One region of the Pseudomonas sp. LjRoot277 genome, then DNA from elsewhere that is predicted to be linked to it. Evidence: predicted binding sites of a transcription regulator. Region 1 holds the regulator's gene; the other holds the start of a gene.
What was found. Region 1 encodes sigma-54, which starts transcription at its own class of promoters, with help from an activator protein. Its sites were predicted from a motif close to ANTGGCATNNANNTTGCTNT; they were not measured.
Positions count from the first base shown of each region.

Region 2: the regulator sigma-54 is predicted to act here: its motif matches at 2,393-2,412, upstream of ACSQ87_RS10020 (CmpA/NrtA family ABC transporter substrate-binding protein).

Region 1 is NZ_CAXURI020000001.1:5,859,289-5,866,428, forward strand. It holds gene ACSQ87_RS27320 (KdsC family phosphatase) at 1-103, shown strand, start outside; gene lptC (LPS export ABC transporter periplasmic protein LptC) at 111-683, shown strand; gene lptA (lipopolysaccharide transport periplasmic protein LptA) at 670-1,218, shown strand; gene lptB (LPS export ABC transporter ATP-binding protein) at 1,218-1,943, shown strand; gene ACSQ87_RS27340 (RNA polymerase factor sigma-54) at 2,128-3,621, shown strand; gene hpf (ribosome hibernation-promoting factor, HPF/YfiA family) at 3,696-4,004, shown strand; gene ptsN (PTS IIA-like nitrogen regulatory protein PtsN) at 4,017-4,481, shown strand; gene rapZ (RNase adapter RapZ) at 4,484-5,341, shown strand; gene ACSQ87_RS27360 (HPr family phosphocarrier protein) at 5,357-5,632, shown strand; gene ACSQ87_RS27365 (ZIP family metal transporter) at 5,790-6,683, opposite strand; gene ACSQ87_RS27370 (superoxide dismutase) at 6,714-7,140, opposite strand, start outside.
Region 2 is NZ_CAXURI020000001.1:2,118,290-2,125,429, forward strand. It holds gene ACSQ87_RS10010 (nitrate/nitrite transporter) at 1-125, opposite strand, end outside; gene ACSQ87_RS10015 (ANTAR domain-containing response regulator) at 471-1,046, opposite strand; gene ACSQ87_RS10020 (CmpA/NrtA family ABC transporter substrate-binding protein) at 1,062-2,273, opposite strand; gene ACSQ87_RS10025 (quinone-dependent dihydroorotate dehydrogenase) at 2,503-3,522, shown strand; gene rmf (ribosome modulation factor) at 3,816-4,031, opposite strand; gene rlmKL (bifunctional 23S rRNA (guanine(2069)-N(7))-methyltransferase RlmK/23S rRNA (guanine(2445)-N(2))-methyltransferase RlmL) at 4,562-6,832, shown strand; gene ACSQ87_RS10040 (sensor domain-containing diguanylate cyclase) at 6,975-7,140, shown strand, end outside.

The DNA.
Region 1 (7,140 bases):
CATCACCCAGGCCCGCGGTGGCGAGGGTGCCGCTCGCGAATTCTGCGAATTGATCCTGCGCGCGCAGGGCCGCCTTGATGCGGCAAACGCCGCGTACCTGTGAGCCAACTATGCTGAGCAAAAAGATTCGCAAATTCCTGGTGTTCGGTTGCATCGCAGCGATGTTCGCGGCGGTCGGCTACTGGAACATCAGCCCGGAACGCTTCCTCGATCAGCCGGTGGCAAAGATCGATGAAACCGCGATCGACTATTACGCGATCAACGCCCACAGCGTGCAATACCTGCCGGACGGCAAACTGCAATACGAAATGACGTCCGACAAGGTTGAACACCTGAAAGCCACCGAAGTGACGCTGTTGACCAATCCCGACCTGAACATGTTCCGCGGCACCGAGTTTCCGTGGCATGTCCAGAGCGAGCACGGCGAAGTGAATCCCGACGGCACTCAGGTCGAACTGATTGACTCGGTGCGCATCACGCGCTTCGACGAGAAAAACCGCAAGACCCTGATTACCACCACCCGCATGACAGTGTTCCCGCAGCAGCAATATGCGCAGACCGAGCAACCCGTTAGAATCGACGGCGCTGGTGGTGTGTCGACTGGCAAGGGAATGAAAGCGTATTTGAAAGAAAGCAGGATACACCTGCTATCTAACGTAAGAGGACAGTATGAGGCTCGTTAAAACCCTCCCTATTTTGCTCGGTCTGAGCGCAGCACTGGGAAGCGTGAGCGCCTGGGCTCTGCCGACCGATCAAGCGCAGCCTATCCGCATCCAGGCCGACGACGCCCAGCTGGACGACAAGAATGGCATTGCCACCTATAAAGGTGACGTGATCATCACTCAGGGCTCGATGATCGTTAAAGGTAATACTGTGACCATCACCCGCACCCCGACCGGCGACATCGACGTGGTGACTTCGGTGGGCAACCTCGCCTATTTCGAGCAACTGCAAACCCAGGGCGACACCAAGCCTGTTCAGGGCTGGGGAGTGACTATTCAGTACCACGCCTCGCAAAACCGCGTTGTGCTGATCGACAAGGCGAAAGTCATCGACAAGGACAACAACGTCACCCAAGGCGAGAAAATCGTCTACGACACGGTCAAAAAGCTTGCGAGCGCCGGTCGCGCGACGGGCAACAAGGTCACCGAGTCGCGTCCGCGCATCGACATGGTGATCCAGCCGAAGAAGAAAACCGACGAGCAAAAGGCCCAGTAATGGCAACTCTGAAAGCTCAGCATCTGGCCAAGAGCTACAAGAGCCGCCAGGTCGTGCGCGACGTCAGCCTGTCGATCGACAGCGGTCAGATCGTCGGCCTGCTGGGTCCCAACGGCGCCGGCAAGACCACCTGCTTTTACATGATTGTCGGCCTGGTACAGGCCGATCAGGGCCGCGTACTGATTGACGACCTGGATGTCAGCCACCAGCCTATGCACGGTCGTGCGAAGGCCGGCATCGGCTATCTTCCGCAAGAAGCATCGATCTTCCGCAAACTCTCGGTAGCCGACAACATAATGGCGATCCTCGAGACCCGCAAGGAACTCGACAAGGGCGGTCGTCGCAAAGAGCTGGAAAGCCTGTTGCAGGAATTCCACATCAGCCACATCCGCGACAATCTCGGCATGAGCCTGTCCGGTGGTGAACGCCGCCGCGTGGAAATCGCCCGGGCACTGGCCACCAACCCGAAATTCATCCTGCTCGACGAACCGTTCGCCGGCGTGGACCCGATTTCGGTGGGCGATATCAAACAGATCATCTATCACCTCAAGGCCAAGGGCATTGGCGTGCTGATCACTGACCACAACGTCCGTGAAACCCTGGATATCTGCGAAACCGCCTACATCGTCAATGATGGCCAGCTGATCGCCGAAGGTGACTCTGCCACCATCCTGGCCAACGACCTGGTCAAGGAAGTGTATCTGGGCCATGAGTTCCGCCTGTAAGCACTGAGGTGTCTGGCTGGTTGCTCGGGCGCTTGTCTCGATAAAAAATCAACATTTTTTTATTGTTACAGCGCTCTAGGCAAACGCTGCAGTTTCGGGCATATAATTTGCTTATGTTTGGCGCTCCGGCGCCCTGTAGTGGATGGCGCATGTGCGCCGGCGAATAAGGTGTTAAGCCCCTGCCATGAAACCATCGCTAGTCTTGAGAATGGGCCAGCAGCTGACGATGACACCGCAGCTGCAACAGGCCATCCGCCTGCTCCAATTGTCGACCCTGGACCTGCAACAGGAAATCCAGGAGGCCCTGGAGTCCAATCCGATGCTCGAACGCCAGGAAGAAGGCGACGACTTCGATAACGCCGACCCCTTGGCCGACAAAGCCGAACAGCAACCCAACGTCGACATTCAGGAACCCTCCTACCAGGAAACCGCCCCGACGGTTGATAACCTCGAGGAAGGCGACTGGAACGAGCGCATCCCCAACGAACTGCCCGTCGATACCGCGTGGGAAGACGTCTACCAGACCAGCGCCAGCAGCCTGCCGAGCAACGATGACGACGAGTGGGACTTCACCACCCGGACATCGGCCGGCGAAAGCCTGCAAAGCCATCTGTTGTGGCAACTGAACCTGGCCCCGATGTCCGACACCGATCGCCTGATCGCCGTGACCCTGATCGACTGCATCAACAATCAGGGCTACCTGGACGAAACCCTCGAGGAGATTCTCGAAGCCTTCGACCCGGAACTGGACATCGAACTGGACGAAATCGAAGCCGTCCTGCACCGCATCCAGCAATTCGAACCGGCCGGCATCGGCGCCCGCAACCTGGGCGAATGCCTGCTGCTGCAATTGCGCCAGTTGCCCGCCAAGACGCCTTGGCTGGTCGAGGCCAAACGCCTGGTCACCGATTACATCGACCTGCTCGGCAGCCGCGATTACAGCCAGCTGATGCGTCGCATGAAGCTCAAGGAAGACGAACTGCGCCAGGTGATTGAACTGGTGCAGAGCCTCAACCCGCGCCCAGGCTCGCAAATCGAGTCCAGCGAAGCCGAATACGTCGTTCCCGACGTGATCGTACGCAAGGACAACGAGCGCTGGCTGGTGGAGCTGAACCAGGAATCCGTGCCACGACTGCGGGTCAACGCTCAATACGCCGGTTTCGTACGCCGCGCCGACACCAGCGCCGACAACACCTTCATGCGCAATCAGTTGCAAGAGGCCCGCTGGTTCATCAAGAGCCTGCAAAGCCGCAACGAAACCCTGATGAAAGTCGCCACTCAGATCGTCGAGCATCAGCGCGGCTTTCTTGAATACGGCGACGAAGCCATGAAACCGCTGGTCCTGCATGACATCGCCGAAGCGGTGGGCATGCACGAGTCGACGATTTCACGGGTGACCACGCAGAAATTCATGCATACCCCACGGGGCATATATGAACTGAAATACTTTTTCTCCAGCCACGTCAGCACCTCCGAGGGCGGTGAATGCTCGTCCACGGCGATCCGCGCGATCATCAAAAAACTGGTTGCCGCGGAAAATCAGAAAAAGCCGTTGAGTGACAGCAAGATCGCTGGTTTACTGGAGGCACAAGGCATTCAGGTGGCTCGCCGCACCGTCGCCAAGTACCGCGAATCCCTCGGGATCGCGCCTTCGAGCGAACGTAAGCGGTTGATGTAGAGCCACGCCACAGCGTTCCAGTGGCAGGCATTTCTGCCTGCCGCTTTATGCACTGGCAACGAAGGAGAAGCTGTATGCAAGTCAACATCAGTGGACACCAACTGGAAGTGACCGAACCTCTTCGCACCTACATCGGCGAAAAACTCGAACGATTAGAGAGGCATTTCGACAAGATCACCAACGTGCAGGTCACGATGACGGTCGAAAAGCTCAAGCAGAAAATCGAAGCCACGCTGCATATTCCCGGCAATGAAGTGGTCGCAAACGCGGAGCATACCGATATGTACGCGGCGATCGACGCACTGACCGACAAGCTGGATAAACAACTCAAAAAGCATAAGGAAAAGACCCAAAGCCTCCTTCAGGGCGCGACCGGTCGTTAACACTCCCAACCCATGATCCGACTTGAAAGTATCCTGACCCCCGGCCGTTCCCTCGTGAACGTGCCGGGCGGCAGTAAAAAGAAAGCCCTCGAGCAAATTGCCAACCTTATCCACAAAGAAGTGCCGGATCTGGAGATGCAAGATGTCTTCGAGGCTCTGATTGCCCGTGAAAAACTCGGTTCAACCGGTTTTGGCAACGGCATCGCCATTCCCCACTGCCGCCTGAAGGGCTGTACCTCACCCATCAGCGCCCTGATGCACCTTGATGCACCCATAGATTTCGACGCCATCGACGGCGCCCCGGTTGACCTGCTGTTCGTTCTGCTGGTCCCGGAAGCCGCTACCGATGCGCACCTGGAGTTACTGCGCCAGATCGCCAGCATGCTCGACCGCAAGGAAGTGCGCGAAAAACTGCGCAGCGCCCCGAGCAATGAAGCCTTGTATCAGGTTGTCCTGGACGAGCAAAACGGTCATTAATCATGCGCTTGATCATCGTCAGTGGCCGCTCCGGCTCAGGTAAAAGTACCGCACTCGATGTTCTCGAGGACAACGGCTACTACTGCATCGACAACCTGCCCGCCGGTCTGTTGCCGGAACTGGCCGAACGCGCGTTGATTCACACCGAGCTGGCACAACCGCTGGTTGCCGTATCCATCGATGCGCGTAACTTGCCGAGTCATTTGTCGCGGTTTCCCGAACTGCTGGAAGAAGTGCGCAGCCGGCACATCCAGTGTGATGTGCTTTATCTGGACGCCGATGAAGAAACCTTGCTCAAACGTTTCTCGGAAACCCGCCGTCGTCACCCGCTAAGCAATGCCAATCGCTCGCTGGCCGAGGCCATCAACGATGAGACCGCCCTGCTCGGGCCGATTGCCGACCTCGCCGATCTCAAAGTAAACACCACCAACCTGAACCTGTATCAGCTGCGAGATACCATCAAGCTGCGCCTGCTTAACCAGCCGGAACCCGGTACGGCGTTTCTGGTGGAGTCTTTCGGCTTCAAGCGTGGCATGCCGGTTGACGCTGATCTGGTGTTCGACGTGCGCTGCCTGCCGAACCCTTACTGGAAACCAGAGTTGCGCGATCAATCCGGGCTTGACCAACCGGTTGCCGAGTACCTGGCGGCACAGCCGGACGTCGAAGAGATGTTCCAGGACATCTCCACCTACTTGCTCAAGTGGCTACCACGCTTTGCCGCCAGCAACCGCGCTTATGTCACCATTGCCATTGGCTGCACCGGCGGCCATCACCGCTCCGTCTACCTGACCGAACGTCTGGGCCAGGCCCTGCAAAAATCCCTGAAGAACGTCCAGGTTCGCCACCGCGACCTCAGCTAAAGGATTCACACCGCGATGCCTGCTCTGGAAATTGAAATCATCAACAAGCTGGGCCTGCATGCCCGCGCTTCTGCAAAATTCGTTGGCGTCGCCGGTGAATTCAAGGATTGCACGATCAGAGTAGGACGCACGCCGGAATCCACGGTCGACGGAAAAAGCATCATGGCAATGATGATGCTCGCTGCGGGCAAGGGCACCAAAATCCACCTGAGCACCGAAGGTGAACAGGCTGATGAGGCGCTGCAGGCATTGGTGAACTTGATCAATGACTACTTCGGCGAAGGCGAATAACGCCTCGCCCTGTAGCAGCTGCCGAAGGCTGCGTTCGGCTGCGCAGCAGTCGTAAATGCACGCACGATTGAACTGACGCACCACCGATTTCGAACTGGCGACTGCTTCGCAGCCGAACGCAGGCTTCGCCAGCTGCTACAAAGTTCGCGTTCAGCCGCTAAGCGAGCGCTGTATCCATCACCATCATCAAGCAAAACCCGATCAGCAACCCAAGACTTGCAAGCTTGTCGTGACCATTACGGCGCGACTCGGGAATGACTTCATGGGTGACCACCAGCAACATTGCCCCGGCCGCCAGCGCCAACCCCAAGGGCAACAACAATTCGGCCAGGCTCACTAGCCAGGCGCACAACAACGCGAAGACCGGCTCGACCAGACCTGACGCGGCACCCATCAGGAACGCCTTGACCCGCGACATCCCTGCCCCGGCCAATACCAGCGCGATCACCAGACCTTCCGGCACATCCTGCAAGGCGATGCCCATGGCCAGGCTATCGGCGTCGGGCATGCCACCCCCCGCCGACACACCGACCGCCATGCCTTCGGGGATGTTGTGGGCAATGATCGCAAACACAAACAACCAGACTCGCGGCGGGATGACCGGTCGCTCCAGCGTGCCTACGAGCATTTCCGGCGACGCACCTGACACCTTGCGATCAACCAGGAACAATCCGAACGCACCCAGCATGATGCCGAAACTGATCAGTCCGCTGGCCGCCCAAGGCGTCAGCCCCAGGTTTTCAGCAGCAGATATCCCCGGAGCGATCAACGAAAACGCTGTCGCCGCGAGCATCACCCCGGCCCCGAAGCCGAGCAGCGTATCGCTGACCGCCTGAGGCATCCGTCGAATCACCAGCACGGGCACCGCGCCCAAGGCTGTGCCCAGAGCGCAGATCGCCCCGCCTTGCAGCGCGCGCAGCAGTTTCGGCTCGAGGTCCAGCCACGCCAAGCCTTGGGCAACCAATAACGTCATGCCTGCCAGCAGTAACAGCGATCCGAATGCGTAACGAAACATTCGTCCACTACCGATCGCCAGTGTTTCAGTGCCCATAGCCAGCCTTGGATTGTTTTTGCAGAAGTCTTAAATCAGTGCAGCCTGATAGCGCGTAGCGACTTCAGGCCAATTGATCACGTTGTAAAACGCGTTGATGTATTCCGGGCGACGGTTCTGGTATTGCAGGTAATACGCGTGCTCCCAGACATCCAGGCCAAGGATTGGCGTATTACCGTTCATCAATGGACTGTCCTGATTGCCGCTGCTTTCAACGACTAGCGTCTTTTGCGGCGTCACACTGAGCCACGCCCAGCCGCTGCCGAAACGAGTCAGCGCGGCTTTGGTGAAGGCTTCCTTGAAACTGCTCAGGCCGCCCAGCTGCTCATCGATCGCCTCAGCCAGGGAGCCTTCAGGATTACCGCCGCCGTTGGGCGCCATCACTTCCCAGAACAGCGAATGGTTGGCATGCCCGCCGCCCTGATTAATCACCGCCGCGCGCAGCTTCTCCGGCAGT
Region 2 (7,140 bases), 3.7 Mb from region 1:
AGATCGGCGGCGATTTGCACTGCCAGTGGGCCGAGCAGGTACCAGACCATGAAACTCAGGTCGAAATAGAGGAAGGCCGCGAACAATGTCGGGGTATGGCCAGATTTCCAGAAGCTTGAATTCATCGCGCACCTCAGCTGTTAGGAGTCTCGAGAAGGAGTCATGAGCTTGCAGGTGGGGCGCCGCATCGGCCGCACCACCGGCCCCGGTCTGTGGGGCCAAAACAAAAAAACGCCGCCACCGGATTCGCCAAAGGGCAAATGAGGTGAGCGACGTCTTTGTCGTAGGTGGGGCAACCGCCGTTGGTTACCTGTAGCGATTACCTAGCGAGATCTGTGCCAACAGTCGAAACCGAGTCGCGGCCATTCGCGAGCAAGCCCGCTCCCACATTAGACCGCGATCAAATGTGGGAGCGGCGGTGCGGCGATCCGACTTGCTCGCGAAGGCGATAGGGCATTCACCGCAGGGCTTCAGCCGAGCAGCTCGCTCATGGCAATGATCTGCTCCGCCACCTGAATCAGCTTCTGCTGCCGGCTCATGGCCTGGCGGCGCATCAGGGTGTAGGCCTCTTCCTCGTTGCAGTCCTTCATTTTCATCAGCAGCCCTTTGGCCAGCTCGATGCGCTTGCGCTCGGCCAGTTGCTGGTCGCGGGCGTTGAGTTGGGCGCGCAGGGCCTGGTCGCTTTCAAAGCGCGCCATGGCCACATCGAGAATCGGCTGCAAGCGCTGTGCGTGGATGCCTTCGACGATGTAGGCACTGACCCCGGACTTGATCGCCTGACGCATCACGTCGGGGTCATGTTCATCGGTAAACATCACGATCGGCCGCGGTTGGTCGCGGCTCACCAGCACCACTTGTTCCATCACATCGCGGCTCGGTGACTCGGTATCGATCAAAATCACGTCCGGACGCACCGTTTCGACGCGCGCGGGCAGGTCGATGGTCAGACCCGACTCGTCGATCACCTCGAATCCGGCTTCGGTCAGGGCCGCTTTCAGGCGACCGACTTTCTTCGCGGTGTCGTTGATCAGCAGGATACGCAACATATTCGCAGTCTCCTGTCAGCGGCTGGCGAGAAGGGGCGAGCTGTCGCTCATGGCGTGCAGCTTGAAACTGCGGGCATAGCCGGCGGGGTCCAGGCCATCCCAGACCTTGCCGTCGATCAACTGGCTGCTGCGCATTGGCTGATCACTCGCGGCCACACCTACAGCGGTGGCGGCCTCTCGATACAAGTCTAGTTGCTGGACCTGACGGGCCACGCCCAGGTAGTCCGGGTCGTCGCGCAACAAACCCCAACGACGGAATTGAGTCATGAACCACATGCCATCGGACAGATACGGCAGATTGACCTCGCCATCACCATGGAAGCGCAGTGCGTGCGGGTCCTGCCAGCGATTACCCAGGCCATCGGCGTAGTCACCGAGCAATCGCGGTTCGATGCAGTCGAGTGGCGCGTCGAGGTATTCGGGTGCGCTCAACAGCTTCGCGGTGCTGCGGCGATTCTCGGTACTTTCTTCGATGAAGCGGCTGGCCTCCAGAATCGCCATCACTAGCGCCCTTGCGGTGTTGGGGTATTGCTCGACAAAGGCGCGGGTGCAACCGAGGACTTTTTCCGGATGATCGGGCCAGATGGTTTGGGAGGTTGCCATCGTGAACCCCAGGTTCTGCTGCACCGCGCTGGCGGACCACGGCTCGCCGACGCAGAAGCCATCGATGCGTCCGGCTTGCAGGTGCGCGACCATTTGCGGCGGCGGCACGACCACGCTGTCAACGTCCTGCAACGGATGGATGCCCTGACTCGCAAGCCAGTAATACAGCCACATGGCGTGGGTGCCCGTAGGAAATGTCTGGGCGAAGGTGAGTTTTGGGCGACTTTGGTGCACGTGCCGTTCCAGTGCTTCAGGACTGGTCACGTCCAGCGCCTGTAAGCCATGGGAGAGGTTGATGCTCTGGCCATTCTGATTCAGGCCCATGAGCACCGCCATGTCGGTCGATGCGACACCGCCGATGCCCAAATGCACGGCGTAGATCAAACCGTACAGACTGTGCGCGGCGTCGAGTTCGCCACTGACCAGTTTGTCCCGCAGGTTGGCCCAGGACGACTGGCGCTTGAGATTCAGGGTCAGGCCATAAGGTTGGGCAAAGCCCTGCGTGGCCGCGACCACTACCGAGGCGCAGTCACTCAGGGCCATGAAGCCAAGGTTGATTTCGGTCTTTTCCGGGGCATCGCTGCCGTTGACCCAGGCCAGAGGGTTGGCTGGAACTTCAATCATCAGTAAACACCTTCCATAAAAAAGCGCCGGACCGGGCTGCTTGCCAGGGCAAGGCCAAGTGACGACGCCTTTGTCTTTCGACTCATCCCGCCGTTGGCATGAGTGCTGATGTCAGTGACGGTGCAAGGCATATGCCATCGCTCGCTGATTTTGTCGCGCGCCTCGCCTGCAACCCCGATGCCCGGCTATAATCGCCGCCACTTTTCGTAGCCCAGAGTCAAACCCGCCCATGTACACCCTGGCCCGTCAGCTGTTGTTCAAACTTTCCCCGGAAACCTCCCACGATCTGTCCCTGGACCTGATCGGCGCGGGCGGGCGTTTGGGCCTCAACGGCTTGCTGTGCAAGGCACCGGCGAAAATGCCGGTGACTGTCATGGGCCTCGACTTCCCGAACCCGGTGGGTCTGGCGGCCGGTCTGGACAAGAACGGCGCGGCCATCGACGGTTTTGCGCAACTGGGTTTTGGTTTTGTCGAAATCGGCACCATCACCCCACGTCCGCAGCCGGGCAACCCGAAGCCACGCATTTTCCGTCTGCCGGAAGCCGAGGCGATCATTAACCGCATGGGGTTCAACAACCTTGGCGTCGATCACCTGCTGGCCCGAGTGGCGGCGGCCAAGTTCAAGGGCGTGCTGGGCATCAATATCGGCAAAAACTTCGATACCCCGGTTGAGCGGGCGGTCGACGACTACCTGATCTGCCTGGACAAGGTCTACGCCCACGCCAGCTACGTGACGGTCAACGTCAGCTCGCCGAACACCCCGGGCCTGCGCAGCCTGCAATTCGGCGATTCGCTGAAGCAATTGTTGGCCGACCTGGCGACGCGCCGCGCAGAACTGGCGCTGCGCCATGGCAAACATGTACCACTGGCGATCAAGATTGCGCCGGACATGACCGACGAAGAAACCGCTCAGGTCGCGCAAGCGCTGATCGAAACCGGGATGGACGCGGTGATCGCCACTAACACCACCCTGAGCCGCATCGGTGTTGAAGGCATGGAGCATGGTGACGAGGCGGGCGGTTTGTCCGGCGCACCGGTTCGCGACAAGAGCACCCACACCGTGAAGGTGCTGGCGGACGAGTTGGCCGGTCGCTTGCCGATCATCGCCGTGGGCGGCATCACCGAAGGCAAGCACGCAGCTGAGAAAATCGCTGCAGGTGCAAGCCTGGTGCAGCTCTATTCCGGCTTCATCTATAAAGGTCCGGCGCTGATTCGTGAATCCGTAGACGCAATAGCAGCCTTACGCTGACCGTGTAGCAGCTGCCGAGCACCGCGAGGCTGCGTTCGGCGGCAGAGCCGTCGTGAAACCTGAAAGCACGGTGTACCTGTAAGACCGCAGTGTCTGATTCTACGACTGCTCCGCCGCCGAACGCAGCCTCGCGGTGCTCGGCAGCTGCTACAAGGGAATTGAATTTCGGCGAAAAGCAGGCATAAAAAAGGGCTCCTCGAAGGAGCCCCTGGGCCGAAGCCCGCCGCCCGGATGGGGCGTGCGTGGTAAGTCGTTACGTAATCAGATTGTCGTGTCGGAGTGTGTGCCCTGTGTTAGCCGACGGCGTGAAGTTCGTTGAGTCTATGGATTCCCGCAGTGCCGGTCATACCGTCCCAGTTGTCGCCGCGTCCTTCTCGCCAGCCGTTAATCCAGGCTTGGCGTACCGACGGTAGAGTAAATGGGCAAAGCTCACGGGATTTGCCACCAACGCCATATTGATATCCGCGCAAAAATGCTCTTTCCAACGGATCACGCTTAAGTCTTCTCATAGGGTGTTGCCCTCACTTGTTGACTGTATTTATCGCGTCGACCTCAATTGAGGTCTGGCAGAAAAACTCCTGCCGTTGGGGCTCGCTGCCGGCGTCGCGAGCCAAGGTGTTGACGTCATTGCGGCGTCAACCTGTGTTGAGTTCTAACCAATGCGTCACATCGAGGGAATGATCGTTTTGTCATAAGGACGTAACGATAAAGATGGTATGGCGATAAGTAACACGATGTTGTCCCGTGTTTATTGGCAAAACCCCGGTATGATCAGCCCCGCGCTGCATGATGGGGTTAATCCTTTAATGAGAATGCCTCCTGTTGAATAGGGGGACTATTCGACGAAGGGTCGACTTATGACATTTTGTTGCATCAACTTTTTTATCTGTCTTTGCATCTAAGCTCTTTTAACCCGAGCTTGCAGGGGTGGGACGGCACACCTTCGTGCCACGCGGGCGCTCTTTTAGAAAAGCGCCTGATTGAAAACCGGGCCGGCAATGCGTTGCCGGTTCACTTAGCTAAAGGCTCTGGAATTACCATGTCCGATCGTTTCGAACTCTTCCTCACTTGCCCCAAAGGCCTTGAAGGCCTGCTCATCGAGGAAGCCATCGGGCTTGGCCTTGAGGAAGCGCGTGAGCACACCTCTGCCGTGCGCGGCATGGCCACCATGGAAACCGCTTATCGCCTGTGCCTGTGGTCGCGCCTGGCGAACCGGGTGCTGTTGGTGCTCAAGCGTTTCCCGATGAAGGATGCCGAAGACCTTTATCACGGCGTGCTGGATATCGAGTGGCAAGACCACATGCTCAACGACGGCACCCTGGCCGTTGAGTTCAGCGGTCACGGCTCGGGCATCGACAACACCCACTTCGGCGCCTTGAAGGTCAAGGACGCCATCGTCGACAAACTGCGCACACCGCAGGGTGACCGTCCGTCCATCGACAAGCTCAACCCGGACCTGCGCATTCACCTGCGCCTGGACCGTGGCGAAGCGATCCTGTCCCTCGACCTCTCGGGCCACAGCCTGCACCAGCGTGGCTATCGCTTGCAGCAGGGCGCGGCACCGCTGAAGGAAAACCTCGCGGCCGCAATCCTGATCCGTTCCGGCTGGCCACGCATTGCGGCTGATGGCGGCGCGCTGGCTGACCCGATGTGCGGTGTCGGTACGTTCCTCGTCGAAGCCGCGATGATCGCCGCCGACATGGCGCCGAACCTGCGTCGCGAGCAGTGGGGTTTCACAGCCTGGCTCGGTCACGTCCCGGCGCTGTGGAAAAAGCTTCACGAAGAAGCCACTGAGCGTTGCGCGGCCGGTTTGGCCAAGCCACCGCTGTGGATTCGCGGTTATGAAGCCGATCCACGCCTGATTCAACCGGGCCGCAACAACGTTGAGCGTGCCGGCCTGAGCGAGTGGATCAAGATTTACCAGGGCGAAGTCGGGACGTTCGAGCCACGTCCGGACCAGAACCAGAAAGGCCTGGTGATCTGCAACCCACCGTACGGCGAACGTCTGGGTGACGAGGCGAGCTTGCTCTATCTCTACCAGAACCTCGGCGAACGTCTGCGTCAGGCTTGCTTGAACTGGGAAGCCGCGGTATTCACCGGCGCCCCGGACCTGGGCAAGCGCATGGGCATCCGCAGCCACAAACAGTATTCGTTCTGGAACGGCGCGTTGCCGTGCAAGTTGCTGCTGATCAAGGTCACTCCAGACCAGTTTGTCACTGGCGAACGTCGCACCCCGGAACAGCGTCAGGTCGAGCGTGAACAAGCCGAAGTCGAAGTCGCAGACAACGACGTAGCACCCGGCAAGTACGAGAAGTACAACAAGAACGGCAACCCGATCAAACCGGCACCGGTGGTGATCGAGCAGCCGCGCTTGAGCGAAGGCGGGCAGATGTTTGCCAACCGTCTGCAAAAGAACCTCAAGGCCCTCGGCAAGTGGGTCAAGCGTGAAGGTATCGACTGCTACCGCGTCTACGATGCCGACATGCCGGAATATTCCATGGCCATCGACCTGTATCAGGATTGGGTCCACGTCCAGGAATACGCCGCGCCGAAATCCATCGATCCGGAAAAAGCCTCGGCACGTATGTTCGATGCCCTGGCTGCCATTCCGCAGGCCCTGAACATCGACAAGAGCCGCGTGGTGGTCAAACGTCGCGAGCGTCAGAGCGGCACCAAGCAATACGAACGCCAAGCGGCACAGGGCAAGTTCGTCGAGGTCAACGAAGGTGGCGTGAAGCTGCTGGTCAACCTCACCGACTACCTCGACACCGGGCTGTTCCTCGATCACCGGCCAATGCGCATGCGGATCCAGAAAGAGGCGGCCGGCAAGCGCTTCCTCAACCTGTATAGCTACACCGCAACCGCCAGTGTTCACGCAGCCAAGGGCGGCGCGCGCAGCACCACCAGCGTCGACCTGTCGAAAACCTATCTGGACTGGGCGCGTCGAAACCTGTCGCTGAACGGTTTCTCCGAGAAGAACCGTCTGGAGCAGGGCGACGTGATGGCTTGGCTCGACGCCTGCCGTGACGAATATGACCTGATCTTCATTGATCCGCCGACGTTCTCCAACTCCAAGCGCATGGAAGGGATCTTCGACGTGCAGCGTGACCAGGTGCAATTGATCGACCTGGCCATGGCGCGTCTGGCCCCGGGCGGCGTGTTGTACTTCTCCAATAACTTCCGCAAGTTCCAGCTCGAGGAAAACCTTGCCGAGCGTTATGCGGTCGAGGAAATCACCGCCCAGACCATCGATCCGGATTTCGCCCGTAATGGCAAAATCCACCGTGCCTGGAAAATCACGGCACGTTGACACTTGAAGGAATTGGATCCACAGAGCCTTGATTTTTAAAGGCTCTTGGCTTCTTTCTGTGCTGGTCAAATTGATGGCTAATAGCTATAACTCAACAAATGGCCAATGGGCTTTCCCGCACCTGGCGTTTTGAGTTGCGTCTATGTCGTTGCACGCCGTGCGCCCGAAGATCCTGGGTTTTATCAGTGAAGATGTCTCGGCCTGGCTGGTCGCACTGCTGGTATTGGTTGTCGGCGGAATTCTCACGGGATTGCTGGCGTGGTCGACGCTGAATCTGTTCCAACATCAATTGCGGCAACGTTTCCAAC